Regions from separate parts of the Thermopolyspora sp. NPDC052614 genome, predicted to be linked through region 1. Evidence: riboswitches for the same ligand, from Rfam matches in the RefSeq annotation. Region 1 holds a riboswitch; each other region holds the start of a gene.
The links. Region 1 has a riboswitch for cobalamin ahead of AB0K60_RS10865 (ABC transporter substrate-binding protein). Riboswitches for the same ligand answer to the same signal wherever they lie in the genome.
Positions count from the first base shown of each region.

Region 2: linked by a shared signal. The riboswitch ahead of AB0K60_RS20915 (ribonucleoside-diphosphate reductase subunit alpha) and the one ahead of AB0K60_RS10865 (ABC transporter substrate-binding protein) in region 1 are both predicted to bind cobalamin.
Region 3: linked by a shared signal. The riboswitch ahead of AB0K60_RS28650 (CbtB-domain containing protein) and the one ahead of AB0K60_RS10865 (ABC transporter substrate-binding protein) in region 1 are both predicted to bind cobalamin.
Region 4: linked by a shared signal. The riboswitch ahead of metE (5-methyltetrahydropteroyltriglutamate--homocysteine S-methyltransferase) and the one ahead of AB0K60_RS10865 (ABC transporter substrate-binding protein) in region 1 are both predicted to bind cobalamin.

Region 1 is NZ_JBFATZ010000004.1:278,887-286,050, forward strand. Features, by position in the region: gene AB0K60_RS10845 (serine/threonine-protein kinase) at 1-499, shown strand, start outside; gene AB0K60_RS10850 (adenosylcobinamide amidohydrolase) at 541-1,317, opposite strand; gene AB0K60_RS10855 (ABC transporter ATP-binding protein) at 1,333-2,163, opposite strand; gene AB0K60_RS10860 (iron ABC transporter permease) at 2,160-3,125, opposite strand; gene AB0K60_RS10865 (ABC transporter substrate-binding protein) at 3,306-4,256, opposite strand; cobalamin riboswitch at 4,328-4,448, opposite strand; gene AB0K60_RS10870 (histidine phosphatase family protein) at 4,566-5,231, shown strand; gene AB0K60_RS10875 (hypothetical protein) at 5,252-5,524, opposite strand; gene AB0K60_RS10880 (DUF397 domain-containing protein) at 5,685-5,921, opposite strand; gene AB0K60_RS10885 (helix-turn-helix transcriptional regulator) at 5,922-6,743, opposite strand; gene AB0K60_RS10890 (ATP-binding protein) at 6,956-7,164, shown strand, end outside.
Region 2 is NZ_JBFATZ010000009.1:186,778-193,941, forward strand. Features, by position in the region: gene kdpA (potassium-transporting ATPase subunit KdpA) at 1-577, opposite strand, end outside; gene kdpF (K(+)-transporting ATPase subunit F) at 577-666, opposite strand; gene AB0K60_RS20905 (ATP-binding protein) at 1,062-3,638, shown strand; gene AB0K60_RS20910 (response regulator) at 3,635-4,303, shown strand; cobalamin riboswitch at 4,406-4,612, shown strand; gene AB0K60_RS20915 (ribonucleoside-diphosphate reductase subunit alpha) at 4,744-7,149, shown strand.
Region 3 is NZ_JBFATZ010000016.1:146,194-153,357, reverse strand. Features, by position in the region: gene AB0K60_RS28665 (VWA domain-containing protein) at 1-1,375, opposite strand, end outside; gene AB0K60_RS28660 (histidine phosphatase family protein) at 1,452-1,988, opposite strand; gene AB0K60_RS28655 (CbtA family protein) at 2,027-2,782, opposite strand; gene AB0K60_RS28650 (CbtB-domain containing protein) at 2,791-2,970, opposite strand; cobalamin riboswitch at 3,020-3,142, opposite strand; gene AB0K60_RS28645 (NADPH-dependent FMN reductase) at 3,541-4,131, opposite strand; gene AB0K60_RS28640 (MarR family winged helix-turn-helix transcriptional regulator) at 4,218-4,706, shown strand; gene AB0K60_RS28635 (hypothetical protein) at 4,917-5,507, shown strand; gene AB0K60_RS28630 (DUF2795 domain-containing protein) at 5,659-5,964, shown strand; gene AB0K60_RS28625 (DUF2795 domain-containing protein) at 5,995-6,180, shown strand; gene AB0K60_RS28620 (hypothetical protein) at 6,248-6,514, shown strand; gene AB0K60_RS28615 (peroxide stress protein YaaA) at 6,526-7,164, shown strand, end outside.
Region 4 is NZ_JBFATZ010000009.1:195,195-202,358, forward strand. Features, by position in the region: gene metE (5-methyltetrahydropteroyltriglutamate--homocysteine S-methyltransferase) at 1-2,187, opposite strand, end outside; cobalamin riboswitch at 2,304-2,444, opposite strand; cobalamin riboswitch at 2,647-2,771, shown strand; gene AB0K60_RS20930 (ABC transporter substrate-binding protein) at 2,974-3,996, shown strand; gene AB0K60_RS20935 (iron ABC transporter permease) at 3,993-5,081, shown strand; gene AB0K60_RS20940 (ABC transporter ATP-binding protein) at 5,054-5,875, shown strand; gene AB0K60_RS20945 (YcaO-like family protein) at 6,549-7,164, shown strand, end outside.

The DNA.
Region 1 (7,164 bases):
CAACCTGGCCGCGCCGTTCACCTTCAGCCACCCCGCCGAGTGGAGCACCCGCGTACACGGGGACGAGTATGTGATCATCTCGCCCAGCGCGGCGGAGTTCGAGACGCTGTTCTCGGTGCCGCTCGTCTCGGACTGGACGACGGTGAACCGCATCATCAACAGCGAGGACCCCGGCCGGGCGGCCGGAATCCTCGCGCAGGTGAACAACACCCTCGACGTCTCCGACGTGCAGCACCTGAAGGACACCCTGCCGGCCGTGCTGCCCGGCCCGGTCGGCTTCGGCTCCGAGCCCACGGCGGCCACGGTCGGCGGACGCCCGGGCTTCCGCGTGACGGGCACGATCAACGACCCGCAGCAGGGCGGCCGCCTCGACTTCGTCGCCTACCTGGTCAGACGCGCTCAGGGCCAGCCAACCGCACTGATCACCTTCTTCTGCGCCCCGGGCCGCTGCGACAACTCCATGATCGACCGCGTCGTCGGCAGCGTCGCCTTCCAGTAGTCGCCTTCCACTCGGCCGCCGCCCGGCAGCGGGGCGGCGGCTCAGCGCGGACGGGGCCCCCGATGCCACTCGTGGACCCCGTCGCGCACGGCGGCGTGCACGGCGCGAGCGATGCGCGCGCCCCACACCGAGCGCGGCCCGCCGAAGATCTCCTCGGGACCGTCCTGGCGCACGGCGACGCAAACCGCGTCCGAGGCGGTCCCCGTGCCGGGAAAGCCGGTCTCGACCAGCGCCTGCGTCTTGGCCTCGGTCACCGTCATCACCGCGTTCACCAGGGCGGCGTCCGACATCGCGACCGGCACCACGACCACGATGTTGATCGTCCCGGGAGCCGGCGCCCGCCGACCGGAGTCCACCGCGTCCGCCGTGGCCACAGCGTCCACCGTGGCCGCCGCGTCCCGCGCACCATCGGCGCTCGGCCCGCCGTGCGAGCCCGCCTCGCCTCGCGGCTCAAGCTCCGGGTCGTCGGCGTCCGGCGGCGCGGCGGCCCAGGTGGGACGGCGCAGGCCCACGGTCGCGACCGCCTCCACGCCGCCGTCATGACGGCGCACGTAACGATCGGCGTACGCGACCGTCATCATGCCGACGCCCGATCCGCCCGGCCCGAGCTCCCGCAGGTGATCGGCGGGGTCGAGGCGGGCGTACCCGCTCGCCACCTGGGCGTTGAGCACCCACTCCCGCGGCCCGATCCCGCCGCCGAGCACCGCCGAGGAGATCATGCGCCAGCCCGGCCCGAACTCCCACAGCAGCGAGGCGAGCCGTGCCCCGTCCTCCTGCCGGTAGGCGAGCGTCATCGGATGCGGAACCGGTTCTGCCATGGACTACCTCGGCGGCTACCCGCCCTCGGGGCGGACCAGGTGGATCAGGGGGCGGTCGCCCGGCCCGGCCTCGACCCGGACGCGGGCGCCGAAGTGCTCGGCCAGCGACGTCGCCGTCAGCACCTCGGCGGGCGGCCCGGCCGCGACCGGGCGGCCCTGCGACAGTAGCAGCACCGCGTCGGCGTACTGCCCGGCGAGGCTCAGATCGTGCAGGACGGCGACGACCGTGAGGCCGTCGGCGAGCCGGAGGCGGTCCACCAGTTCGAGCACCTGCTGCTGGTGGCCGAGGTCGAGGGCGGTCGTCGGCTCGTCAAGCAGCAGGATCGGCGCCCGCTGGGCGAGGGCGCGGGCGAGCACGACCCGCTGGCGTTCGCCGCCCGACAGGTGGGCGAGGCGGCGCCGGGCCAGCGCCGCGAGCCCGAGCCGGTCGAGCACCGAGGCGGTGATCTCCCGGTCGGTGCGGCCCTCCCGCCCCAGATAGGAGATGTACGGCGTGCGCCCGAGCAGCGCGTAGTCGAACACGGTCATGTCGGGCGGCAGCGACGGCGTCTGCGGCGCGTAGGCGAAGAGCCGGGCGCGTTCGCGCAGGCTTCCGGCGTGCGCGGGCTCGCCGTCCACGAGCACCGCGCCCGCGTACGGCACGACCCCGGCGATCGCCTTGAGCAGCGTGGACTTGCCCGCCCCATTGGGCCCGATCACGGCCAGCCAGGCCCCGCCCGGCACGGTCAGCTCGACGCCGGACAGCACCGGCTTCCCGCCGAGATCCACGCCCAGCCCTCGCACCGCGAGCCCGCCGACCGTCTTCCGCGCCGCCTCGTTCCGTCCCTCGCGGGCGGGGGCGCTCACGTCTCCACCGACCGGGTGGCGCGCAGGACGGCGACGAAGAAGGGGGCGCCGACGAAGGCGGTGACCACGCCGATGGGCAGCTCCGCCGGGGCCACGACGGTACGGGCCACCAGGTCGGCGACGACCAGGAACGCGGCCCCGCCGACGAGCGAGAGCGGCAGCACGATCCGGTACGAGCCGCCCGCCAGCCGCCGCACCACGTGCGGCACCACCACGCCGACGAAGCCGATCAGCCCGCTCACCGCGACCGCGGCGGCGGTGGCGAGCGACGCGGCGGCGAGGACCACGAGCCGGACGCGGGCCACGTTGACGCCCAGCCCGGCCGCCTCCTCGTCGCCGACCGACAACACGTCGAGCAGCCGCCCGTGCAGCAGCATGACGGCCGTGGACGCGACCGTGTAGGGCGCGATCACCGCGAGCTGCTCCCAGCTTCCGCCGAGGTCGCCGAGGATCCAGGCGTACACGCGCTGCAGCTCCTCGACGTCGAGCTGCTGCACGAACGTCTGGATCGCGGTGAGGAACGACATGACCGCGACGCCCGCGAGCACGAGCGTCGCCGTGCCGCCGCCGTGCACCGCCGTGCGGCCCAGCGCGTACGCCAGGAAGACCCCGCCGACGGACCCGGCGAACGCGGCCACCGGCACGGCCGCGTTCCCCGCCTCACCCGGCAGGAGCACGACGGCGAGGGTGACGGCGAGCCCGGCCCCGGCGGCGGCGCCGAGCAGGTAGGGGTCGGCGAGCGGGTTGCGGAACACGCCCTGGTAACCGGCCCCGGCGATGGCGAGCAGCCCGCCGACGACCACCGCGGTCAGCACGCGCGGCAGCCGCAGCTCCAGCAGCAGCGCCTGCTCGACCGGCGACAGCCCCGGGTCCACCGTGACCAGCGGCAGCCGGTCGAGCAGCGTCAGCAGGACTCCCCTCACCGGCATGTCGGCGGCCCCCACGAGCAGCCCGGCCGTCATCGTGGCCGGGAGCAGGATCACCGCCACAAGCACCGGCAGCACCCGCGCCCGCCGCCCCGGCACGGCCACGGCCGGACGCCGGAGGAACCCGGAAGGCGCGGAGGCCGCAGGCTGCTCGGCGACAGCGGTGTGTTCGGAGGCGGCGGAGTGCTCGGACGACGCGCGACGGACGCCCATGGATCAGCCGGACGCTTCGCGCACGGCCCCGCCGACGGTCTTGGCGAAGTCGACGACGCGCGGCCCCCAGCGGGAGGCGATGTCGTCGTCAAGGCCGATCACCCGGTCGTTCTTGATCGCCGACAGGCCGGACCAGCCCGGCCGCTTGGCGAGGGTGTCCCGGTTCTGCCCGCAGCACTTCGCGGTGGCGAGGAAGATCAGATCCGGGTCGGCCTTGGCGATGAACTCCGTCGACAGCTTGGGGTAGCCGCCGCTCGCGTCCGGCGCCTCGTCGGCGATGTTCACGAGCCCGAACAGGCCGTAGACCCGGCCGATGAACGTGCTGGACGTCACCGAGTACGGCGTGGTGTCCACCTCGTGGTAGAAGCTCAGCTTCTTGTTCTTGGGGGCCTCGGCCGCGAGCCGGTCCAGCTCCCGCTTCATGCCGTCCGCGACCTCGCGCGCCTTGTCCGCGTTGCCGGTGGCGGCCCCGAGGTCGGCGATCTGGTCGTACGCGTCGTCGAAGTCGGCCGCCGACGGCTCGACGAGCACGGGCACCTTGACCTTGCCCAGCTCGGCCACGATGCCGCCCACATCATTGGTGATCACGACCAGGTCGGGCCGCTGCTCGACGATCGCCTCGACGTTGGGCTTGAATCCCGACAGCGAGGTCTTCGGCGCCTCGGCCGGGAAGTTGGAGCGTTCGTCCACGGCGACGACCTGCGGCCCGGCGCCGATCGCGAACAGCGTCTCGGTCGCGGTCGCCGAGAGCGAGACGATCCGCTCCGGCCGCGCGGCGATGGTGACCGCGCCGTTGCCGGCCTGGACGGTGACGGGGAACGCGCCGGACGCGGACGCGGTGGCGGCGGGGGGTGCGGACGAGGGGGCGGGTGCGGAGTCCTGTGCCTGGCCGCAGGCGGCCAACCCGAGGACACCCAGCAACGCGCTCGCCAAGGCCAGCCGTACGGGCCTCACGAGATCCTCCAGGGGTTGCCGGGAATCGAGGGACCCGTGCGGACGGATCACCCTTTTCCACGAGGGTTGATGTCGTCGGCGCGGTGCCCAGGCGACCTGGCTCGCCCTCACGGGCATGACAGTTGCGGGACAGCACCGGACTCCCACCGGATTTCGCTGAGCACAGCGCGTCCCTGGCACGGTATCAACCCCTGATCGCCCCATCCAGCCGCGGGTCGGGCTTCGGACGGCGGCCGAGCGGCGGCACCGACCGGGCCCCGGCGAGCCCCCCGTACGGCGGGGAATCGGCGACCGGCATGATGGTCGAATATGGCTGAGTTGATTCTGCTCCGGCACGGCGAGACCGAGTGGAGCCGCGACCACCGGCACACCGGCCGCACCGACGTCCCCCTGACCGGGCGCGGCGAGCAGCAGGCACGGCTGCTCGCCCCCGAGTTCGCCGGCCACCGCTTCGCGCTGGTCCTCGTCAGCCCGGCGCTACGCGCTCGCCGTACGGCGGAGTTGGCCGGCCTGACCGCCGGGAACGGCGCGGCGGCCCCGGAGCCCGACCCCGACCTGTGGGAGTGGGACTACGGCGGCTACGAGGGCGTCACCACGGCCCGGATCCGCGAGGACCGGCCCGGCTGGTACCTGTGGCGCGACGGGGTCATCCCGGGCGGCCCCGAGCATCCCGGCGAGACGATCGACCAGGTGGGGGCACGCGTCGATCGCGTCATCGCCCGGGTCCGGCCCGTCCTCGCCGACGCCAACGCCGAGGCCGACCCCGACACCGACGACGGCGGCGGCGGGAACGGCGGCGATGTGGCCGTGGTCGCGCACGGTCACCTGCTGCGGGCGCTGACCGCGCGCTGGCTCGGCCTCCCGCCGCGGGACGGCCGCCTGTTCCGGCTCGACACCGGAACGATCAGCGCCCTCGGTTTCGAGCACGGCGAGCCGGTGATCCTCCGCTGGAACGCCCCGGTGCGCTCGCCGTGAGGCGGCACACGCCGGAACGCTCAGACGGTGGCGACCTGCTGCGGCTGCGGACCGCGCCCGGTGAGCCACTCCAGCACCTTGCGGTGCCCGCGGCGGGCGTCCTCGAAGTGCCCCCAGCGCCAGTAGCGGGGCTGGTCGCGCACGCCGGTGACCCAGGTGCGGTAGGCGACGGCCCGCTCCTCGCCCGTCTCCCCCGTGGCCGACTCCGCCGGCGCGGCCACGCCGTAGGTACGGATCACGACACGGCCGCCCGGTGCGAACAGCACGTCGTCGGCCACGGGGTACAGCGTCATCCGGTCCAGCATCAGGGCCCCCACGATGTCGTCCAAACAGATGTCCGAACGCGTGTCGTCGTCGCGATGGACGGGTCCCAATGTGCCGGACTCGACGATGATCCGGGTTACACCACCACCGCACCCGCGTTAATCGGATGCGGTCAATGTTAATAAGCGGTTACGCCAGCAGGTTGTCGAACTCGCCGTCCTTCACCCCCATGACGAGGGCCCGGATCTCATCTCGCGTGTAGATCAGGGCGGGGCCCTCGGGGAAGCGGGAGTTCCTGACGGCGATGTCACCGTCGGGGAGCTCGGCGAGCTCCACGCAGTTACCGGTCGAGTTGCTGTGGATGCTCTTGCGCCACCGGACCCCGTCGAGGTCGCTGGCCGGCATCCCGTTGTACGTCTGCTGCATCTACATCTCTCTGAGAATGTCCCCGAGTATCTCAGCGGTGCCGCCTGGCGTGGTGCTCTCCACGCACAACTGCTCCATCGCGGTGAGGTACGGGTCGATGTCCTCACGCTTGTCCAGGTATAAGGCACCCCAGAGCTGCTCGACGTAGACCACGTCCGACAGGTCGGACTCTGGAAAACGCAAGATTGTGAACGCCCCGCCTTCGGCGGCGTGCATGCCGAACTTGAACGGCATCACCTGGATGGTGATGTTCGGCAGAGTCGAGACGTCCAGCAGGTGCTGGATCTGCTCGCGCATGATGTCGGGGCCGCCGATCGGCCGCCGGAGCGCCGCTTCGTCGATCACCGCCCACAGCTTCGGCCCGTCCTTGCGGCCGAGACGCTCTTGCCGCTGCATGCGCATATGCACGCGGCGTTTGAGCTCCTCCTCCGAGCCATCCGGATATCCGAGCTGGATGACCGTGCGGGCGTACGCCGCGGTCTGCAGCAGGCCGGGCACGAACTGCACCTCGTAGGTGCGGATCACGGCCGCGGCCTCCTCCAGGCCGACGTAGGTGGTGAACCAGCTTGGCAGCAGGTCGCCGTACTTGTGCCACCAGCCCGGCGTGTTCGCCTCACGGACCATCTCCAGCAGGCTACGGCGTTCGGCGTCGTCGTTGACGCCGTAGAGCGTGAGCAGGTCTTCGACGTCACGTGTCTTGAAACCGACCCGGCCGAGCTCCATTCGGCTGATCTTGGACTCCGAGGCCCGGATATGGAATCCGGCCACCTCGCGGGTGAGTCCTTTTTGCTCGCGCAGCCGCCGAAGGCTGGCACCGAGCATGATGCGCCGAACTGTGGAGCCGGAACCCGGCGGATCTATGGACACGTCACTTTCCTCCGGTTGTGGACTGCATCACACAGTCTGTCAAAGATCGCGCGTGGGCTCCCCTTTCAGATTCAGGGTTCCTTGAGACAACGGTAGCGCGTGCACGAGGCTCTTGCACGTGCATTCGCTCTTGCACTTGCACATGATGTTGGAGCATCCTTGTTCCCATGCATTCCACGGACCTGACGCGTGGACAGAGCAAGCCGGCCTTCGACTGGTGGCCCCCGCTCGGCTGGTGGCCCGACCCCGCCCGCGATCTGCTGGGCGGGCGCTTCCACGACCCCGCCGCCACCGCCACCTTCGCCCTCCCCGCCCGTCCGGAGGTGGCGCGGACCGCGCGCACCTTCGCGATGAACACGCTGTGCGGCTGGGCGAT
Region 2 (7,164 bases), on a different contig from region 1:
GGCCGCCGGCGACCAGGATGAGGGCGCCGGCGAAGGCGATGGGCAGCAGAACGCGCACGGTGCCGCGGACCAGGTCGACCCAGAAGTTGCCCAGCTCATCGGTGCGGCTGCGGGCGAAGCCCCGCACCAGCGCGATCGCCACCGCGATGCCGACGGAGGCGGAGACGAAGTTCTGCACCGCCAGGCCGGCCATCTGCACCAGGTGGCCCATGGTGGACTCGCCGGAGTAGGCCTGCCAGTTGGTGTTGGTGACGAAGCTGACGGCCGTGTTCCAGGCGATGTGGTCGGTCACCGGGGGAAATCCCAGGCTGAGGATCAGCTTGTCCTGCAGCCGCTGGAAGGCGTAAAGGAACAGGATGGAGATCGCGGAGAAGGCCAGCACGCTGCGCGCGTACCCGCTCCAGCGTTGTTCGGCGTCCGGCCGCACCCCGATGAGACGGTAGATCACCCGCTCGGCGGCGAGGTGCCGGGTTCCGGTGTAGACGCGGTACATGTAGTCCCCCAGTGGCCGGTGCGTGGCCGCCAGGGCGAGGATGAGGGAGGCGATGAACAGCAGTCCCGCCGTCGTCGAGCTCATCAGAAACGCTCCGGGAACAGCAGGGCGGCGACCATGAAGATCACCAACAACACGACCACGATCAGGCCGACGGCGTTGACGGCGCTCATAGCCGCTCCACCGCCCGTACGGCGAGGCTCAGGATCACGAAGATCGCGATTGTCAGGGCGACGAAGATGACGTCGGCCATCCCCACTCCTCACGTTCTGCCGTCACCGGCGGATTCGCCGGCCGTCGAAAAGATGAAATACGGCCTGAGTGGTGATGTGGGGGATCTTGACGGGTTCTCTACGGTGATGGAGCGAATTTTGACGCCGCCCATACACGGCCGACGCACGCCGTCGGTCCAGCGGAGGGCGTATGGAAGACGTAAAAATCAGGGTGATAGGCGTAGAGAACGCGTCAAGAATGTCCTGAACGGTCGGCTCCCGGATTTCCTGGTCATATACCACTGTTCCAACGGTCAGTGGATGGCGAGGTGCCGGGCTGGAAGCTGGTGATCGCGTTGGCGCGCGGGCGGTTGCGGATATATCTGGGGGCCGCGCCCGGAGTGGGCAAGACCTACGCGATGCTGAGCGAGGGCCGCAGGGCCCTGCGCCGGGGCCGGGACGTCGTGGCCGGGTTCGTGGAGACGCACGGACGGGCGAACACCGCCGCCCTGCTGGAGGGCATCGAGACCATCCCACGCAGACGCATGGTCCACCGGGGCGCCACCTTCACCGAACTCGACCTCGACGCGGTGATCGCCCGCCGGCCCAGGATCGCGCTGATCGACGAGCTGGCGCACACCAACGTGCCCGGCGCGCGCAACGCCAAGCGATGGCAGGACGTGGAGGAGATCCTGGACGCCGGCATCGACGTCATCTCCACCGTCAACGTCCAGCACCTGGAGTCGGTCAACGACGTCGTGGAACGGATCACCGGGGTGCCGCAGCGCGAGACGGTGCCGGACGAGGTGGTGCGCCGCGCCGATCAGATCGAGCTGGTGGACATGTCGCCCGAGGCGCTGCGCAGGCGGCTGGCGCACGGCAACGTGTACACGCCGGAGAAGGTGGACGCCGCCCTGTCGAACTACTTCCGGGTGGGAAACCTGACCGCGTTGCGCGAGCTGGCCCTGCTGTGGGTCGCGGGAAGAGTCGACGAGCAGCTCGAACGCTACCGGGCCGAGCACGGCATCGGCGGCACCTGGGAGGCCCGCGAGCGGGTGGTGGTGGCGCTGACCGGCGGGCCGGAAAGCGACATCCTGATCCGTCGCGCGGCGCGGATCGCCGCGCGCACCAAGGGGGCCGACCTGCTGGCCGTACACGTCACCCGATCCGACGGCCTGTCCGGCGGAGGGGACGGCGCCGACCTGGCCCGCCAGCGCACCCTGGTGGAGAGCCTGGGCGGCACCTACCACCAGGTCGTCGGCGACGACGTCCCGGACGCCCTGCTGGACTTCGCCCGCGGAGTCAACGCCACCCAGCTCGTGCTGGGCGCCTCCCGGCGCGGCCGGTTCGCCCAGGTGCTCGCCCCGGGCGTGGGTGTGGAGACGACGGCCAGATCCGGGCCCATCGACGTGCACATGGTCACGCATCCCGAGGCGCGGCAGGGACGGCGCAGGCGGTCCCGCTCGCGCGCCGCGCTGACGCGCAAGCGGCGCGCCGTCGGCTGGGCGGTGGCGTTGGCGGGCGCCCCGGCGCTGACGGCCACGCTCCTGCCGTTCCGGGACGTGCTCGCGCTGCCGAGCGAGATCCTGATGTTCCTGCTGCTCGTGGTCGGCGTCGCACTGGCCGGCGGGCTGTGGCCGGCGCTGACCGCCGCGATCGGAGGCTCACTGCTGCTGAACTACTTCTTCACCATGCCGTTGCACGAGTTCACCATCGCCGCCCCGGACAACCTCTTCGCGCTGATCGTGTTCGTGGTGGTGGCCGCGGCGGTGAGCGCGATCGTGGATCTGGCCGCCCGGCGTACCCGGGAGGCGGCGCACGCCACCGCCGACGCCGAACTGCTGTCCACCCTGGCCGGGCACGTGCTGCGCGGCGAGGCGGCCCTGTCCTCGCTGCTGGACCGGATGCGCGAGACGTTCAACCTGGCCTCGGTGACGCTGCTGGAGCGCAGGCCCGGCACGGTGCAGGGGCCGGACGACCAGTCCGACCCCGACGCGTGGCGGATCGTGGCCACGTCCGGCGGCCCCCCGTGCACGTCCCCCGGAGCGGGCGACACCGACGTGGTCATCGACGACAATCTGATGCTGGCCGCGCGGGGGCGGCTGCTGGCGGCGTCGGACCGGCGGGTGCTGGAGGCGTTCGCCGCCGAGGCGGCCGTGGCCCTGCGCCAGGAACGCCTCGCCCGGGAGGCCGAGCAGGCCCGGCCGCTGGCCGAGGCGGACAAGATGCGCACGGCGCTGCTTGCCGCGGTCAGCCACGACCTGCGTACGCCGCTGGCCTCGGCCAAAGCCGCCGTGGAGAGCCTGCGCGCCCGCGATGTCGACTGGTCGCCCGACGACCGGGAGGAACTGCTCGCGACGGCCGACGAGTCGCTGGGCCGGCTGGACCGGCTGGTCGCGAACCTGCTGGACATGAGCCGGTTGCAGGCCGGCGTGCTCGGAGCGGCCCGGCAGCCGGTGGCGCTTGAGGAGGTCGTGCCGCGCGCGGCGGACGATCTGGGCACGGCGCGGGGGAGGATTCTGACCGAGGTCTCGATGGACCTGCCCGAGGTGCTGGCCGACCCGGTGCTGCTGGAGCGAGTGCTGGTCAACCTGATGTCCAACGCCGTGCGTTACTCGCCGCAGGACACCCGCATCCTGGTCACCGCGAGCCGGCACGGCGCCCACCTGGAGATCCGGATCATCGATCGCGGACCGGGCGTCCCACCGGAGGCGCACGAGCGGATCTTCCTGCCGTTCCAGCGGCTCGGCGACCGGGACACCCATGTGGGCGTGGGCCTGGGCCTGGCGCTCTCCCGCGGGCTGACCGAGGCGATGGGCGGCACACTGGTGCCGGAGGAGACCCCTGGCGGAGGGCTGACGATGATCCTCACCTTGCCGATCGCCGACGAGGCGGTCGCCGAAGAGGCGGAGCGGGGGCGGACGTCCGCGTGACCCGCATCCTGATCGTGGACGACGAGCCGCAGATCCTGCGGGCGCTGCGGATCAACCTCGCCGCCCGGCACTACGAGGTGGAGGTGGCCGCCGACGGCGCCGCGGCGCTGCGCAAGGCCGCCGACACCCACCCCGACCTCGTGCTGCTCGACCTCGGCCTTCCCGACATGGACGGCGTGGACGTCATCCACGGGCTGCGCGGCTGGAGCACCGTCCCCATCGTCGTGCTCTCCGGCCGCGCGGGCAGCCAGGACAAGGTGGACGCCCTGGACGCCGGCGCCGACGACTACGTCACCAAGCCGTTCGGCATCGACGAACTCCTGGCCCGCGTGCGCGCGGTGTCCCGCCGCGCCGCCATGACCGAGGCCGAGACGGCGCGGGTCCAGATCGGCGACCACCTGGTGGACCTGGTGGCCAAGTCGGTCTCCGGCGGCGTACGGCTGACGCCCACCGAGTGGCACATGCTCGAACTGCTGATCCGCAACCCGGGCAAGCTGATCAGCCAGCGGCAGATGCTGACCGAGGTATGGGGAGCGCAGTACGTCCGCCAGTCGCACTACCTGCGGCAGTACATGGCCCAGCTCCGGCGCAAGCTGGAGCGGGATCCGGCCCGTCCCCGTCATCTCATCACCGAGCCGGGAATGGGGTACCGATTCCTTCCCTGAGCTCCCCGCTCGGCTCCGCTGTCGGCTCCGCCGGACGACACCGTGTGTGACACGCTTCGCACCACGAGATGTTGGGTGTGACTTTTCAGATCAGCTCTATATATGGTGTTCCCTGCAGCCGGTTCGGTTACCCAGCCAGGGTGGCCGAGGCAAGAGGGAACCCGGTGGAAATCCGGGACTGCCCCGCAGCGGTGAGTGGGAACGACCGCCGTCAAACGCACTGGGCCAAGGGCCTGGGAAGCGACGGCCAGTAGGCAGCGAGCAGCACGCCCACGAGTCCGAAGACCTGCCGGCCGCGGCCGTACACGATCCACCGTGTGCGGTGGCTCCGAGGCCGCGCGGGACGGCCGACGGCACCGGGCGCGAGGGCTGTGCGGTCCCTTGCCGGAGCCTCCTGCGCGTGTTCTCGGTCATGACCGAGTTCACGAGGGGAGAGCGCAGTGACGGTCACCGGGGATCCGACCACCGACCCGGCCGAGGCGACGCCGGAGAATCCCGCCGCGCCCGCGCCGCGGCGGGTCCAGATGCACGTGCGCAAGCGCAACGGCACGACCGAGCCGGTCGACGTCAACAAGATCGTACGTGCGGTGGGACGCTGGGCCGACGATCTGACCGACATCGACCCGATGCGGGTGGCCACCAAGACGATCAGCGGCCTGTACGACGGGGCCACCACCGCCGAGCTGGACCGGCTGTCGATCCAGACGGCCGCCGAGTTGATCGGCGAGGAACCGCAGTACTCGCGCCTGGCCGCGCGGCTGCTGTCCGGCTACATCGACAAGGAGGTCCGCGGCCAGGGGGTGGCCTCCTTCAGCCAGTCGATCCGGCTGGGCCACGCCGAGGGGCTCATCGGCGACGAGACCGCGACGTTCGTCGCCGCCAACGCGCGTAAGCTCGACGACGCCATCGACCTCTCCGCCGACCTGCGGTTCGAGTACTTCGGGCTGCGCACGGTCTACGACCGCTACCTGCTGCGGCATCCGTCCACCCGGCTGGTGGTGGAGACGCCGCAGTACTGGCTGCTGCGCGTGGCGTGCGGGCTGGCCGAGACGCCCGCCGAGGCCATCGGCTTCTACCGGCTGATGTCGTCGCTGGCCTACCTGCCGAGCTCCCCGACGTTGTTCAACTCCGGCACGCGACACACCCAGATGTCGTCCTGCTACCTGGTCGACTCGCCCCGTGACGAGATCGGCTCCATCTACGAGCGCTACGCGCAGGTGGCGCAACTGTCGAAGTTCGCCGGCGGGATCGGCATCGCCTGGTCCCGGGTCCGTTCCCGGGGCGCGCTGATCCGCGGCACCAACGGCCACTCCAACGGCATCGTCCCGTGGCTGCGCACCCTCGACGCCTCCGTGGCCGCCGTCAACCAGGGCGGGCGCCGCAAGGGCGCGGCCTGCGTCTACCTGGAGCCCTGGCACCCGGACGTGGAGGAGTTCCTGGAGCTTCGCGACAACACCGGCGAGGACGCCCGCCGTACCCACAACCTCAACCTGGCCAACTGGATCCCCGACGAGTTCATGCGCCGCGTCGAGGCCGACGGCGTGTGGTCGCTGTTCGACCCCGACGAGCTCCCCGAACTGCCCGACCTCTGGGGTGAGGCGTTCGACGAGGCCTACCGCGCCGCCGAGCAGGCGGGACGGTACGTCCGGCAGGTCAGGGCCCGCGACCTGTACGCCAGGATGATGCGCACCCTCGCCCAGACCGGCAACGGCTGGATGACCTTCAAGGACGCCGCCAACCGCCTGTGCAACCAGGCGGCCGAGCCCGGCAACGTGGTGCACCTGTCCAACCTGTGCACCGAGATCATCGAAGTGTCCAGCGACGCCGAGACCGCGGTCTGCAACCTCGGCTCGGTCAACCTCGCCGCGCACCTGACCGTCGGCTCCGGGACGGCGGGCGTCGACTGGGAGCGGCTGCGCGCCACCGTCCGCACCGCGGTCACCTTCCTGGACCGCGTGATCGACATCAACTACTACCCCAGCGAGCAGGCGGCGGCGTCCAACCCGCGCTGGCGGCCGGTCGGGCTTGGCGTGATGGGCCTGCAGGACGTCTTCTTCGCGCTGCGCCTGCCCTTCGACTCGCCCGAGGCCAAGGAATTGTCCACCCGCGTCTCCGAGGAGATCTACCTGTCGGCGCTGGAGACCTCCGCCGCCCTGGCCGAGCGTTTCGGCGCCCACCCCGCCTACGACCAGACGTGGGCGGCGCGCGGCCGGCTCCACCACGACCTTTGGGGTGAGAGCGGCACCCAGACCGAGCGCTGGAACGCGGTGCGCGAGCGGATCGCCGCCCACGGCCTGCGCAACTCGCTGCTGATCGCGATCGCTCCCACCGCCACCATCGCCTCGATCGTCGGCGCCTACGAGTGCATCGAGCCGCAGGTGTCCAACCTCTTCAAACGTGAGACCCTCAGCGGCGAGTTCCTGCAGATCAACAACGCGCTGGTGGCCGAGCTCAAGACGCGCGGCCTGTGGAACGAGCGCGTCCGAGCGGCCATCAAGCAGGCCGAGGGCTCGGTGCAGGGCATCGCCGAGCTCCCGGAGGACGTGCGCCGGTTGTTCCGCACCGCGTGGGAGCTGCCGCAGCGCGCGCTGATCGACATGGCCGCCGCGCGTGCGCCGTACATCGACCAGAGCCAGTCGCTCAACCTCTTCATGAGCGCCCCGACGATCGACAAGCTCTCCTCGATGTACCTGTACGCCTGGAAGTCCGGGCTGAAGACCACCTACTACCTGCGCTCGCGCCCGGCCACCCGCATTCAGCAGGCCACCGTCCCCGTCGCGAACAAGTCCGAGGACGCCCTCGCCTGCTCGCTGGAGAACCCCGAGTCCTGCGAAGCCTGCCAGTAACCCGCCGCGACCGTT
Region 3 (7,164 bases), on a different contig from region 1:
CTCGCGATCGCGAGCGCCGCCCGGCGGCGCCCTCGCCGACCCCCGGCACCTTCAGCAGGGGCACCCGGTACGGCGCGGCGACGGCGGCGACCTGGCCGGAGCCGTCGCCGGATCGCCGTCCCGTCTCCTCCGGCCGGGCGTCGTCGGCGTCGCGGCCGCCATTCCCGGCGTCCTCCCGGCGGCCGGTCGGGACCCCTGGCCCCTCCGGTTGTTCCGGCGGGGCCAGGGGGCCCGGCCGGGTCTGTTCGGTCGCCCCTGTTTCCCGTTCCTGGCCCGCTGGATCAAGCCCAGAAATATCCGGATTCGTCCCATCGGGCGGCGACTCCCCGCCACCGCCGTCGGGCGGCACGTCATCGTCGGGACCGGAGGTCTGCCTCAGCAGCTCATCCAGCAACTCCTCGTCCAGCCCCGGCGCGTCGAACGGGTCACGCCGCCGCCGGTGCGGCAGCGACAGGCGGGCCGCCGCCCGCACATCCTCGGTCGTCACCGCGTCCCGGCCGTGCCAGGCCGCGTGCGCGATCGCCGCGTTCGCGGTCACCAGATCGGCCCGCAACCCGTCCACCTCGAACGCCGCGCACACCGTCGCGATCTGCCGCAGCCGCGCGTCCGGCAGTCGCACCGCGCCCACCCGCGCCCGCGCCTCGGCGATCCGCCGCGCGAGCCGCGCCTCCTCTTCGGCCCACTCCGCCGCGAACCCCTCCGGATCCGCGTCGAACGCCAGCCTCCGGCGTACCACCTCGGCCCGCTCGCCGGGATCCCGCGACGCCCGCACCTCCACCGTCAGCCCGAACCGATCCAGCAACTGCGGCCGCAGCTCGCCTTCTTCCGGATTCATCGTGCCGACCAGCAGAAAACGGGCAGCGTGCCGTACCGAGACCGACTCCCGCTCCACATAGCAGGTGCCGAGCGCCGCCGCGTCGAGCAGCAGATCCACCAGGTGATCGTGGAGCAGATTGACCTCGTCCACATACAGCACCCCCCGATGGGCGGCGGCGAGCAATCCCGGCTCGAACGCCTTCACCCCCTCGGTCAGCGCCCGCTCCACGTCGAGCGACCCGACCAGGCGATCCTCCGACGCCCCGACCGGCAGCTCCACCAGCGCCGCGGCCCGCCGCAGGCGATGCTCGCCGGGCTCGTGCGGCCCGTCCGGACACGCCGGATCCGGCGCGCCGGGATCACAGGCGAACCGGCACCCGGACACCACCTCCACCTGCGGCAACTGCGCGGCAAGCGCCCGCACGATGGTCGATTTGGCGGTCCCCTTCTCCCCGCGCACGAGCACCCCGCCCACCCTCGGCGAGACCGCGTTGAGCACCAGCGCCAGCTTCAGATCATCGAGCCCGACGACGGCGCTGAACGGATAGGTGACGGTCACGAAGCGGCCTTCCCCTTGATGCGTACGCCTTGACGTGCACCTTGACGTGTACGCCGCCGACCGGCGGCGGTGACGGTCACGTCGCGGCTGTGTGGTTGACGTAGTGGTTGACGTAGGCGACCCGCCAGCCCTCGCCGGCGAGGGCGATCTCGGTGGCGGACAGCGGCGCGATGTCGAAGCGCGCGGCGGGCACGATCCCGACGCCGAGCGCGTGGCCGAGCGCCGCCCGGATGACGCCGACATCGCACACCACGACGACGTCGGGCGTGACGCGCATGGCGTCCATCCAGGCCGCGACCCGCACCGACATCGATCGAAGGCTCTCACCCCCGTGCGGCGCCGCGTCCGGATCGGCGAGCCAGGCGGCCAGCGCCTCCGGCTCCTCCTCGGCGATTCGCGCGTACGGCCGGCCGCGCCAACGCCCCGCGTCCGCCTCCGCGAGATCGACGGCCACCTGCGGCACCATCCCCAGCGCGTACGCGGTCTGCGACGCGGCCCTGGCGGGGGAGACCCAGACCTTCCGCCCGGGCTCCCCGCCGAAGACCCTGCCGTCCGCCTTGGCGAGACTCGCCGGGTCGGCCTCGTCGTCGCCCGGAAAGCAGGCACCCCGCATGCCCCGCGTGGTGGCATGCCGGATGAACAACACGCCGCCTACCCGGCCGCGGCGGTCGCCGGTCGCCGGGCCGCCCGGTCGGTGACCCACCCGAACAGCACGCCGAACGCCGCCCAGAACACCAGTTGCGTGCCCAGCGACGCCATCCTGAACTCCCACAGCAGCGTCGCCGGGAAGCCGTCGGGGACCTCGTTGATCGCCGGAAGCAGCAGCCACGCGGCGATCACCGGCACCAGGAAGGCCGCCACCGCCGCCGCCCAGCGCTGCCACGGACCCGAGTCGACCCTGCGCGCCGTCCCCACCGCGATGACCGTGGCGGCCAGGCCGACCAGGACCATCACCACGTAGAGCGCCGTACGACCGTTGATCGTCTCCGGATTCCCCACAGCAGGCGGATTAGCCGGATATTTCAGGAACGGCACGAGAATGACGGCGAGAAACGCCACCCCAGCGGAAACCACCGCCAGCAGCCCGTCGTCCCGCGGCCCGACCCGGCCACGCACCCCGGCGTACACCAGCGCGAAGATCCCGCCGACGGCGAGCCCGTAGAGCCCGGTGGCGAGGAACAGCCCGGCCTTCTGCACCGGCCTGCTCACCACAACCTCGTCCCCGTGCGAGTGACCGCCCTCCTCGGCATGCCCGTGACCGGCCTCCCCGGCCGAAGCGGCACCGGCCTCCTCCAGCGCGATCGCGGCGTCCACCCGCGGCTCACCCACGAAGAAGGCGAACGCGCCCGCGACGAATCCGGCCAGCAGGCCCACCAACAGGCCCCTGACCAGCAGGGTTCGAACCACGCCCGCCCCTAGTGGCAGGGCACGCCGAGCAGGTGCCGCCCGTCGTGCATGAGCTCATGCAGAAGCGCTCCTGCCTGTGACACGGCCCCGTTGTCCATCAATACGAGATAGGCGATCAGCAACAACACAGGTACGGCCAGCAGCCATGGACGCAGCCGCGGCAACGGAATGGACGTAGGAGCGGACATGCCACTCATCAGAGTGCCTCCCCAGGGATAGACGCGTCCCGAACAGTGAGGTCACAACAGCCCAAGCGACCTGGCTCCCGGGATCCGCATCCCGGATACAGTGGCGCGTCCGCACCGGCCTCTCACCGGATTTCCCTTGGACTCTCGTGAAATCATCCGCAACGTACCTTTTTGTACGGTCCGCGTCAACGAACCGTCCCGCACGGCCGTCCACCCGGCCACCACACGCGACCCCGAACGTGGAGGAGGGATCCATGGACTCGGCACCCCGATCGGCTCACGTGACACACCCACGCGCCGTGCATCGGGCGAGGACGGCGGTTACGGCCTGTGGATTCTCGACCAGTTGGCCGATGTCTACATCACTACCGACGATCAAGGCAAGACGGTAGGCGCGCTGACGCATGCGAAGGCGATCCTGGGGAGGGTTATCCCTCCCCTGGGTGGGCCTGTCGGATAGCGCCGACTTCTCCGATCAGCGGTGCAGGCCGAGCCCCAGCACCGTGCATGCCTTGGCCGTGTGATCGAGATGATGACGAGGGCGGGGTCGGCCGACGTGTTGGCGCTGGTTCAGCCGACGATCGCGGCTGCCTTCGACTTGGCCTCGCGTACCTCGCGTAGCGCGCCGGACCAGGCGATGAGCTGGTCGAGCATGCCGTGGACCGCGACGTCGAGGCCCTCCGGCGGGACGAAAGCGCCGGTGGAGAACGAGGGGAGCAGCGGGATGGCGGGCTGGGTGCGGACCGTCGCCACCTGGAGTTCGGAGAGCACGAGTCGCAGTGCCTCGGCGGCTCGGACGCCTGCGGCCCACCCGCCGTAGCTGATGATGCCGGCGGCCTTGTCGTTCCACTCCCGGTAGATGTAGTCGAGCGCGTTCTTGAGCGCGCCGGGGAAGGAGTGGTTGTACTCCGGGGTGAGGAACACGAAGCCGTCGAAGCCGTCGATCAGTGCCGACCAGTTGCGGGTGTGGTCGTGCTCGTACTGCTGGTGGGTCGGATTTCCGGCCTCGTCGAGGTTGCCGAGACCGTGGCGGGCGAGATCGATCAGTTCGTAGTCGGCGCCGCCGTGTGCGCGTGCCGTCTCCATCGTCCAGGCGGCGATCTGCTCGCCCCGACGTCCGGGTCGGGTGCTGCCCAGGATGATGCCAATGCGGAGTGCCATGATGCTCCTTCCATGGGAGTTGTCACGTCAACTCTAGGACTAGTGGAGTTGATGTGACAACTCGCCTGTCCGGTATCATTTGCGCCATGGCGGAGACTCGTACGCTGAAGCCCGAGGAGTGGGAGCTCTGGGACCTCTGGACGCGCGCCCAGCGCCTGCTCGTCCGGGAACTCGACCGTGGCCTGCAGCGTGACTGCGGCATCTCGAAGGCCGAGTTCAGCGTGCTGATGACGCTGTGGCAGGCACCCGGCCGCCAGATGCGCGTCGGCGAACTCTCCGCCTCGCTCGACTGGGACAAGAGCCGCGTCTCACACCAACTGACGCGTATGGAGAACCGCGGCCTCGTGCAGCGGACCCAGTACGGGGCAGACGGCCGCCGCGCGGGGATCGGATTGACCGCCGAGGGCCGCCGCGCCACGCAGGACGCCATCGGCGTCCACGCCGGCAACATCCGCCGCTACTTCCTCGACTTGCTCACCCCTCAGCAGGCCGCGGAAATCCGCGCCTGGAGTGGTCGGCTGATCGACCGCATCGAGCCACACCGCAGCGAAACCACCGGCGACGACGCCGCTTAGCAAGCTCCGTCGGCTCTGTCCGCCGGGTCAACGACCAGGATGCCGATGGGGTGACGAAGCTCATGGCGTGGCTTCCCGCCGTGGGCGGCCTCCTCGTCCTCCGCTGCCGGGCCCGCGCCGCCGGGCTCTGATCGGGGCGTCGGCCTTACATCGTTATGGGGGCGATGGCCTGGGCAGGTGGCCGGGTGGAGGGCGAAGGAGGGGGTTTCGATGGCCGGCGAGGGCGACAGACAGGACGAGCGACGCAGGCTGCGCGAGCAGAACAAAGGCACCACCTTCGACCCCGATCTGCACAACAGGGGCGGCGATGTGGGTCCTGCGTCGATTCGCGGCTCCAACCTCGGCCCCGGCGACGCCCGCGACGAGGCCGAGCCCAAGAGCGGCTACTCCGAGCCGATGGGGCACATGGCCGGACGCGACGACGAGTACACCGTCACGGCGGGGTCGGACGAGAAGTCCGTGGGGGCGCGGACCGACGAGGTCGAACCGCACTCCGAGACGTGGGGGCCGAGCCCGCATCCGACGCCGGAGGTGGCGGAGGAGGGGCGCGGCCGCGGCGGACGGCCCGGGTTCCGGGTACGGGGTCCGGTTGACGAGCGGCTGGAGGGGCTGATCGACGACAGTCCGGAGTACGACGACATCGGGCCGGGCGCCCGGGAGCCGCAGGGTGGCGGCCACGTGACCGGCGATATGGAGTGGGCGAACTCGGATGCGGACGATCCGGACGCCGGGTCGGGCCGCACGGACGCCGATGACGGCGGGTACCTGCCGGGCGAGGGCACCGGCCGCCCCTTCAGGTGACCGTGCGCTGCCCCGCGGTGCCGGATCGCCGGTGACGCAACCGGCCGGAGCGGGGATCGGCGCTGTCCTCGCGGTGCCGGTCCGGTGGCGGCGGGCGGTGTGAAGGGCCTGGTCACGCGGTTGAGTACGGCGTGACGGGTAGGGGACGAGCATGAAATTGCGTGATACGCGTCCGGTGAAGGAAGCGCTGAACGATCTTGACTTTCCCGCGGACAAGCAGCGGATCGTGGAGCACGCGCGGCGGCACGGGGCCGATGAGGCAACCGACAGGGCGCTGTCGGCGCTGCCGCTCGGCGACTATGCGGGCATGGCCGAGGTGTTGCGTTCGGTGGAGGTGGATCCGGCGCCGGATCGGACCGAGTCCGAACGGTTCCAGCAGCGTTCGCGCGGCCGGAAGGCCGTCGCCGAGCACCTGCGTCCAAGGGAGAAGACCCCGATCGAAGAGGAACTCGAGTAGGCGGGGAATGGCATGTCGCATCCTGATCCCGTGCACGTGAGCGACGCGCTGTCGGCCTTCCCCTATCCGGGCACGCAACGGGAACTGCTGCGTTTCGCCAAGGAGAAGGGCGCGGACGAGAGCGTCGTGCACGCTCTCGCCGCGCTTCCTGCGGGCACCTACGCGAACTCGGCCGAGGTGATGCGCACGATCATCGACAAGATCCGCTCGGGGTGACGCGTCGGTCGCGGCACCATGACGCGCCCGGTGGCGGCCGGACATCATGCCGCGATGAGCGCAGTCGATGAGGCTCCTGGCGTCGCAGGTGGCCTACGGCGTGATGCGTGTCGTCGGCGCGGTCGTGCTGGTGGTGGTCGGGGTGCAGTCGCTGTGGCAGGCCCGGCGGGGCCGCGCCGAGGCGCCTTCGGAGCAGCCGGACGCTGGCGGGACCCGGGCGGTAGGCGGGGGGGCGGGAGGCGGGGCGGGAGATGAGGTCGTCGGTCATCTGCCGCCGCCGGGCGACGACGGCCGGCGCATGCTGTGTGCGGCGGCCGGGTTCCCGCGCTTGTAGGGTGGGGCATCGTGCTGATTCTGCTGCCGGCCTCGGAGGGGAAGGCGGAGCAGGGAAGCGGCCCGCCGTTCGGCGCGCTGTCGTTTCCCGGTCTCGACCGGTCTCGTGAGCGGGTGCTCAAGGCCCTGATCAGGGCCTCACGACGGCGTGACGCGCTGGACGTGCTCGGGCTGACGCCCGGTCTGGCCGGAGAGCTGGACAAGAATCTGGCGTTGCGGACCGCGCCCGCTTTGCCCGCTGGGGCTCTTTACACGGGTGTTCTGTACGACAACCTGGGGCTGGCGGCCCTGTCGGACGAGGCGGCCAAGCGTGCTGAGGAGAGCGTGCTCATCTTCTCCGGGCTGTGGGGTGTGCTGCGCGTCACCGACCGCGTGCCGCCGTACCGGCTGTCGATGGGCGTCAGCCTGCCGCCGCTAGGGGGGCTTGCGGCGTTTTGGCGGCCGGCGGTGTCGAAGGAACTCGACGGCGTCGATGGGCCGGTCGATGGGCTGGTCGTGGACATGCGTTCGTCGGCGTACGCCGGGGCGTGGCGGCCGGGGAGCCGGTCGGTTGGGGTGCGGGTGCTGCGCGGTGGCAAGGTGGTCAGTCACATGGCGAAGGCGACTCGTGGGGTGATCGCTCGGGCGCTGCTGGAGGCCGGGGCCGATCCG
Region 4 (7,164 bases), on a different contig from region 1:
CATGGTGCGCAGGGCGGCCTCGGTCTCGGCGTAGCCGCGGGTTTTCAGGCCGCAGTCGGGGTTGACCCACAGCAGGCCGGGGTCCACCGAGGCGACGGCGGTGCGCAGCGCGGCCTCGATCTCCTCGGCCGTCGGCACCTGGGGGGAGTGGATGTCGTACACCCCCGGCCCGATGCCGCGCCGATAGCCGGCAGAGCGCAGCTCGTCCAGCAGTTCCATGCGGGAGCGGGCCGCCTCGACGCTGGTGACGTCGGCGTCGAGCTCGCCGATGGCGTCGATGATCTCGCCGAACTCGGCGTAGCACATGTGGGTGTGGATCTGGGTGGTGTCGGCGACGCCTCCGGTGGCCAGCCGGAACGCGCCGATGGCCCAGGCGAGGTAGTCCCGGTGGGCGGCCCGGCGCAGCGGGAGCAGCTCGCGCAGCGCGGGCTCGTCGACCTGGATGATGCGGATCCCGGCGGCCTCCAGGTCGCGGATCTCGTCGCGTAGCGCCAGCGCGACCTGCCGCGCGGTGTCGGCCCGTGGCTGGTCGTCGCGGACGAACGACCACGCCAGCATGGTCACCGGGCCGGTCAGGATGCCCTTGACCGGTCGTTTCGTACGGGACTGCGCATAGGTGACCCACTTCACCGTCATGGGCGCGGGCCGGGAGACGTCGCCGTGCAGGATCGGCGGGCGCACGTACCGGGTGCCGTAGGACTGCACCCAGCCGTGCTCGGTGGTCGCGTAGCCGTCGAGCAACTCGGCGAAGTACTGCACCATGTCGTTGCGTTCCGGCTCGCCGTGCACCAGCACGTCCAGACCCACGTCCTCCTGAAGGGCGATCACCCGGTCGATCTCGGCGCGCATCCGCCGCTCGTACTCGGCCTGGTCGATCGTTCCGGCCCGCAGCTCGGCGCGGGCCCGCCGGACGTCGCCGGTCTGCGGGAACGACCCGATGGTCGTGGTGGCCAGGACGGGCAGGCCCAGACCGGCCCGCTGCGCGGCACGGCGACGTTCGAACGGGGAGCGCGACGTGCCCTGTCCCAGCGCCTCCAGCCGAGCCCGCACCCGCGCGTCCACGACGCGCTTCACCCGCGTCGCGGGTCTCGTTCTGTGCCCTTCGCGCAGCGCCCGGCCGATCGCCGTCACCTCGGCGGTCTTCTGCCGGGCGAAGGCCAGCCTCTCCCGTAGACGCGGGTCCAGGCCCGTCTCGGCGTCCAGGTCCAGCGGGACGTGCATCAGCGAGCAGGAGGTGCTCACCACCAGCCGGTCGGTGAGCCCGAGCAGGGTCGCGCACAACGACACCGCCCTGTCGACGTCGGCCCGCCACACGTTGCGGCCGTCCACGACCCCGGCGACCAGCGTCTTGCCCGGCAGGCCGCCCGCCGCGGCCAGCGTCTCAAGGTTGCCCGGCCCCGCCACGAAGTCCAGGCCGATCGACTCCACCCGGGTTCTCGCCAGCACCTCCAGCGCGTCGCCGATCTCGCCGAAGTATGTCGCCACCAGCAGCCGTGGCCGGCTGGGCAGCGCCCCCAGGCGCCGGTAGACGCGCCGCAGCGCGGCCAGTTCCCCGGCGGTACGGTCGGCGGCCAGCACCGGCTCGTCCAGTTGCACCTCGGCCACGCCGGCGCCGGACATCCGCTCCAGCAGCTCGGCGTACACCTCCGTCAGCTCGTCCACCAGTTCCAGCGGGGCGAATCCCGGCACGGCCGGCTTGGCCAGCAGCAGGTAGGTCAGCGGGCCGACCAGCACCGGGCGGGTCCGGATCCCCAGCGCGGCGGCCTCGGCGTACTCGCTCAGCGGTTTGCGCCAGTCCGGCCGGAACCGGGTGGCAGGCCCCAGCTCAGGGACCAGATAGTGGTAGTTGGTGTCGAACCATTTGGTCATCTCCAGCGGCGGCACCCCGTCTGTCCCTCGCGCCATCGCGAAGTACGGGTCGTCCAGGCCGGCGAACCGCTCAGGTGTCGCGCCCAGCATGACGGTGGTGTCCAGCACGTGGTCGTACAGCGAGAAGACGTTGGACGGGACGGCGTCCAGCCCGGCTTCGGCCATCTGTCGCCACATCTGCCGCCGCACCTCGGCGGCGACCTCCTCCAGCCGACCGGCGTCGGCGCGACCGGCCCAGTGATCCTCGATCGCCCGCTTCAGCTCCCGGCCGGTGCCGATGCGGGGATACCCCAAAACGGTCGTGGTGACCTGACTCATGGCGTCCTTCCCTCGACTGTGCCATGCCGGTCCACAGGCATCGGGAAAGGCCGCCACCGGTCCTCCCGCGAGACCATGGACCACCGCGCGCCACACGGGACGCACGGGCGGCGGGCAGGTCTTCGGACTCGTGGGCGTCGTGCTCGTTCCTACTGGCCGTCGCTTCCCAGACGGACATCCCGTCCAGTGCTCATGACGGCGGTCGTTCCCACTCACCGCTGCGGGGCAGTCCCGGAATTCCACCGGGTTCCCTCTTACGACGCCCGCCGCCGCACGGCGCCGGGCGAACCAACCGCGCCGCCAGCATAACCCCCCGATTCGGCCCGGCGACATCGGCCTGGCCCGAAGCGCCGCCTGATCGCCGCCGCGCGACAGGGCCGCCGGCCCCGGACCGGACGGCCGATCCGCCGCTGGTGGCGGAAGGGCCCTCGTGTCATGATGGCGCAAAGGCGAGCGCGGACGAGGAAGCCGGTGTGAGACCGGCGCGGTCCCGCCACTGTGATCGGCGAGCGGATCCCCACTGAGCCACTGCCCCTGGGGGTGGGAAGGCGGGGACGAGCATCGACCCGAGAGCCAGGAGACTCACGCGGTCGCCTCCTCAATGAACTGGGGCGGATCTCCCCGGAGAGGAGCGGATCGGCGTGCCCGACGAGCCGAGGGAACGTGCCATGTGCCCGTGGCGCGCGGTTGCCGCATGGGCGGGCGCCCGGTGGCCTTCGTCGTGCGACTCCCCCCGCATGCCGGTAGTGCCGCCCCGTTGTGCACATCCCGTGAGAGGAACCGTCCATGACGGGCAGACGTCCCCTGTCCCTGCTGCTCGCCCTGCTGTCCGCTCTCATCTCCGCCGCGCTGGTCGCCGCCTGCGGAGCCGCTCCCACTGATGACGCGACCACCGGCCGGGCGACCGCCCCGGCCACGGACTCCGCGCCTGCCGCGGGATTCCCGGTCACCATCGACAACTGCGGTGTCACCACAACGTACGAGAGTCCGCCGCGGCGGGCGGTGTCGATCAACCAGCACGCCACCGAGGTGATGCTCGCGCTCGGCCTGGAGCAGTCGATGATCGGCACCGCCTACCTCGACGACAAAATTCTGCCCGAGTACCAGGCGGCGTACGACGGCGTGAAGGTGCTGGCCAAGGAGAACCCCTCCTACGAGGCGCTGCTGGCCGAGGAGCCCGACTTCGTGTACGGCGGCTTCGCCAGCGCCTTCGACGCGAAGGAGGGCCGCGCTCGTGACGCGCTGGGCAAGGCCGGCATCAAGACCTACCTGAACATCGAGGAGTGCCCGAGCGGCCCGGTGACCATGCCCATGATGGACCAGGAGATCCGCAACGTCGCCAAGATCTTCGGCGTGCCGGATCGGGCCGAGAAGCTCATCGCACGACTGCGCGCCCCCTTGAGCGAGGTCCAGGAGAAGCTCGCCGGAGTGACGCCGGTCAAGCTGTTCGTTTACGACAGCGGTGATAAGACCGCGTTCACCGCCGGCGGCAAGGGCATCGGCAACGAGATCATCAAGGCGGCGGGCGCCGAGAACGTGTTCGCCGACGTGGATAAGGCGTGGGGCGACGTGTCGTTCGAGCAGGTGGCCGAGCGGGCGCCCGAGTGGATCGTCATCTACGACTACGGCGACCAGCCGGTGGCCGACAAGAAGAAGTTCCTCTTGTCGAATCCGGCGCTCGCGGACGTACCGGCGATCAAGGAGGAGCGGTTCGCGGTGCTGCCGCTGTCGTCGGCGGTGCTCGGCGTGCGGGTGCCGTCGGCGGTGGACTCGCTGGCCCGCCAGATCCACGCGGACAAGTTCAAGTGAGTGAGCTTACCGAGGCGGCGCGGGGCGTCGACGCGCCGGCCGCCGTCGCGCTGCCGCCGCGGCGGCCGGGGCCGCCGTATCCGCTCGTGATCGGGCTGCTCGTGCTGCTGCTGGCCGCGGCGGGCACGGCGGGCATCGCGGCCGGGTCGATCAGCCTGCCGGCCGGGCAGGTGTGGGGGATTTTGCTGCACCGTATCCATCCGGCGCTGGCCGACCAGGTCTGGACCCCGGTGCGGGAGACCATCGTCATGGACGTGCGGCTGCCGCGCGTGCTGCTGTGCGGGGTCATCGGGGCGGGCCTGTCGGTCTGCGGGATGGCGCTGCAGGCCCTGGTGCGCAACCCGCTGGCCGATCCGATGTTGCTGGGCGTCTCCTCGGGCGCCAGCGTCGGTGCGGTGGGCGTGGTGGTGTTCAACCTGACGCTGTTCGGGGCGTTCTCGCTGCCGTTCGCCGCGTTCGCCGGGGCGCTGGCCGCGCTGGTCGCCGTCTACTTCCTGGCCAGGTCGGGCGGGCGGATGACGACGGTGCGGCTGGTGCTCGCCGGGGTGGCGACCGCCGAGGTGCTGTCGGCCGTCGCCAGCTTCCTGGTGGTGACCTCCGGCGATCCGCACAAGGCGCAGTCGGCGGTGCGCTGGATGCTCGGGGGCCTGGCGGGCACCACCTGGGCGATGGTGGGCGTGCCCGCTGCGGCCGTCCTGCTGGGCACCGCCGTGCTCCTCGGCGTCAGCCGTCCGCTGAACCTGCTGCTGGCCGGGGAGGAGGCGGCCGCCTCGCTGGGACTGGACGTGCACCGCTTCCGGGCGGCGTTGTTCGTGCTGGTCGCCATGGTGATCGGGACCGTCGTCGCGGTTAGCGGGACCATCGGGTTCGTCGGGCTGATCATGCCCCATGTGGTGCGGTTGCTCGTCGGCGCCGACCATCGGCGGGCGCTGCCGGCCACCGCGCTGCTCGGGGCGGCGTTCCTCATCCTGGCGGATCTGTTCGCGCGGACTCTGATCACGCCCGAGGAGATCCCGGTGGGGATCGTCACGGCCCTGGTCGGCGGGCCGTTCTTCCTATGGCTGATGAGGAGGCGGGCGCGGTGACGGCGCGGGCGGCCGAGCTGGCCGTACGAGAGGTGTCGGTGCGCGTCGGCGGCAAGGATCTCGTGCGCGGGGTGAGCCTGGACGTGGCGCCTGGTGAGGTGCTCGGGCTGGTTGGTCCCAATGGCGCGGGCAAGTCGACTCTGTTGCGCACGCTCTACCGGGCCCGGCGGCCCACCTCCGGCCGGGTGCTGCTCGACGGGCAGGACGTGTGGCGGATGCCGGGCAGGTGGCTGGCCCGGCGGCTGGCCGCGGTCCTGCAGGAGACCGGCGGCGACTTCGACCTGACCGTCTACGACGTGGTGGCCATGGGTCGCACCCCGCACAAGCGGGCGTTCGCCGGCGACGACGCCGACGACCGGACGATCATCGCCGAGGCCCTGGAACGGCTCGACGTGGCCGGGCTGGCCTATGCGCCCTTCGACCGGTTGTCGGGCGGCGAGAAGCAGCGGGTGCTGATCGCGCGGGCGCTGGCGCAGCGGCCGGGCACGATGGTGCTGGACGAGCCGACCAACCATCTGGACCTGCGCCACCAGTTCGACGCGCTGCGTCTGGTGCGCGGGCTCGGGGTCACCACGGTGGTCGCGTTGCACGATCTCAACCTCGCCGCCGCGTTCTGCGACCGGATCTGCGTGATGCACGGCGGCGAGGTGGTGGCGCTTGGCACCCCGCGCCAGGTGCTGACGCCCGCCCTGCTCGCGGACGTCTACCGGGTCGAGGCCGAGGTCACCCCGCATCCGGAGACCGGCATCCCCCATGTGATTGTGAAAACCGGAGGGGGTGACGCCGCGAACTGAAGACCCCGCGCGATTGGCCGGACGCCGTCCCGGTGTTGTCGTCACGCGCTTCAAAGGAATTGGAGTCCCGCGACCAGGTAATGGTTTCGACCGGCGCCTCCGGAAACGATCGCCGCATCCTTTGGCGATTTGGCCGCATTCGGGTCATTCATTACTGTTCATGGCGGCGGCGCGAGCGGCCGGCGCAACGTGAACTCCGGGTACGGACGAGCGGGCTGCTCGGCCGCAGCGGGCCGGCCGAAAAGGGTACGCTCGCCGAGCCGAAACTGGCATTTCGGCGCACCACATGCTGCCTTCATCGCCGGGTGCCTGACGGGATCAAATGCGACTACTGCGCAGCGCTTCCAAAATCAATTCCTTGAAGTCGCGACGCTTCCGTGCTTCAGTAGTTGCCATAGACTAGCAACTGCATATCACTTGCAGTAGTGCGTGATATGCACGGCCGAAGGAGGACACACATGAGGCACGCCGGTTTCGCCGAGCCCGAGGACCTGCAGTCCTGCGTGAAGTCCCACACCCCCGCGGTGGACGCGCCGTTCGAGTGGCGTGAGGAAGAGGACGACGAGTAGCCGCCGTCGGCGGTACGGCCGGGGCCCTCGCCGGTCCCGGCCCCCGGGGGAACGACGGCCGGCCATGACGGCCGTCCACGATGGCCACAGGTGAGAGGAGCCGCGTGCGACGACCCCGCCCACTGGTAGACGAGGAACTCGGGCTGATCAGCAGGATCCGGCGGGATCGGCCGCGCGCCCCGGTCGTCCCGAGCATGATCTCCTACTCCGCCTACCCGGCGAGCCACCCGGATACGGCGTCCGTCCACCAGGTGACCGGCGGTGCGAGCCTGGGCGACGACGACGCGGCGCGCAAGGCCGCGATCGGCGAGGCGGTCGAACGCCACTGCGCCGACCACGTCCCCGATGGGCTGATCCGTGCCGGGTTCCGCACGCTGGCCGAGCCCGCCGTCGATCCCCGGACGTTCGCCCTCTACTCCAAGGGCCAGTACGAGGCGCGGGGCTTCCCGTTCACGCCGATGACGGCGGATCTGGAGATCGCCTGGACCGCCGCCGAGGACCTGGACGGCGGACGCGTCCTGGTGCCCGCCTCGCTGACGTACGTCAACTACTTCCGCGGCCCGCGCCGGGAGGAGCCGCCGACGAACTACCCCGTGCTGGCCGGGACGGCGGCCGCCGACTCGCCGGAGCGGGCGCGCGAGGCCGCGCTGCGGGAGGTGCTGGAACGCGACGCGGTGACCTTGTGGTGGCACAGCGGCGCCCCGGCCTCCCCGCTTCCGG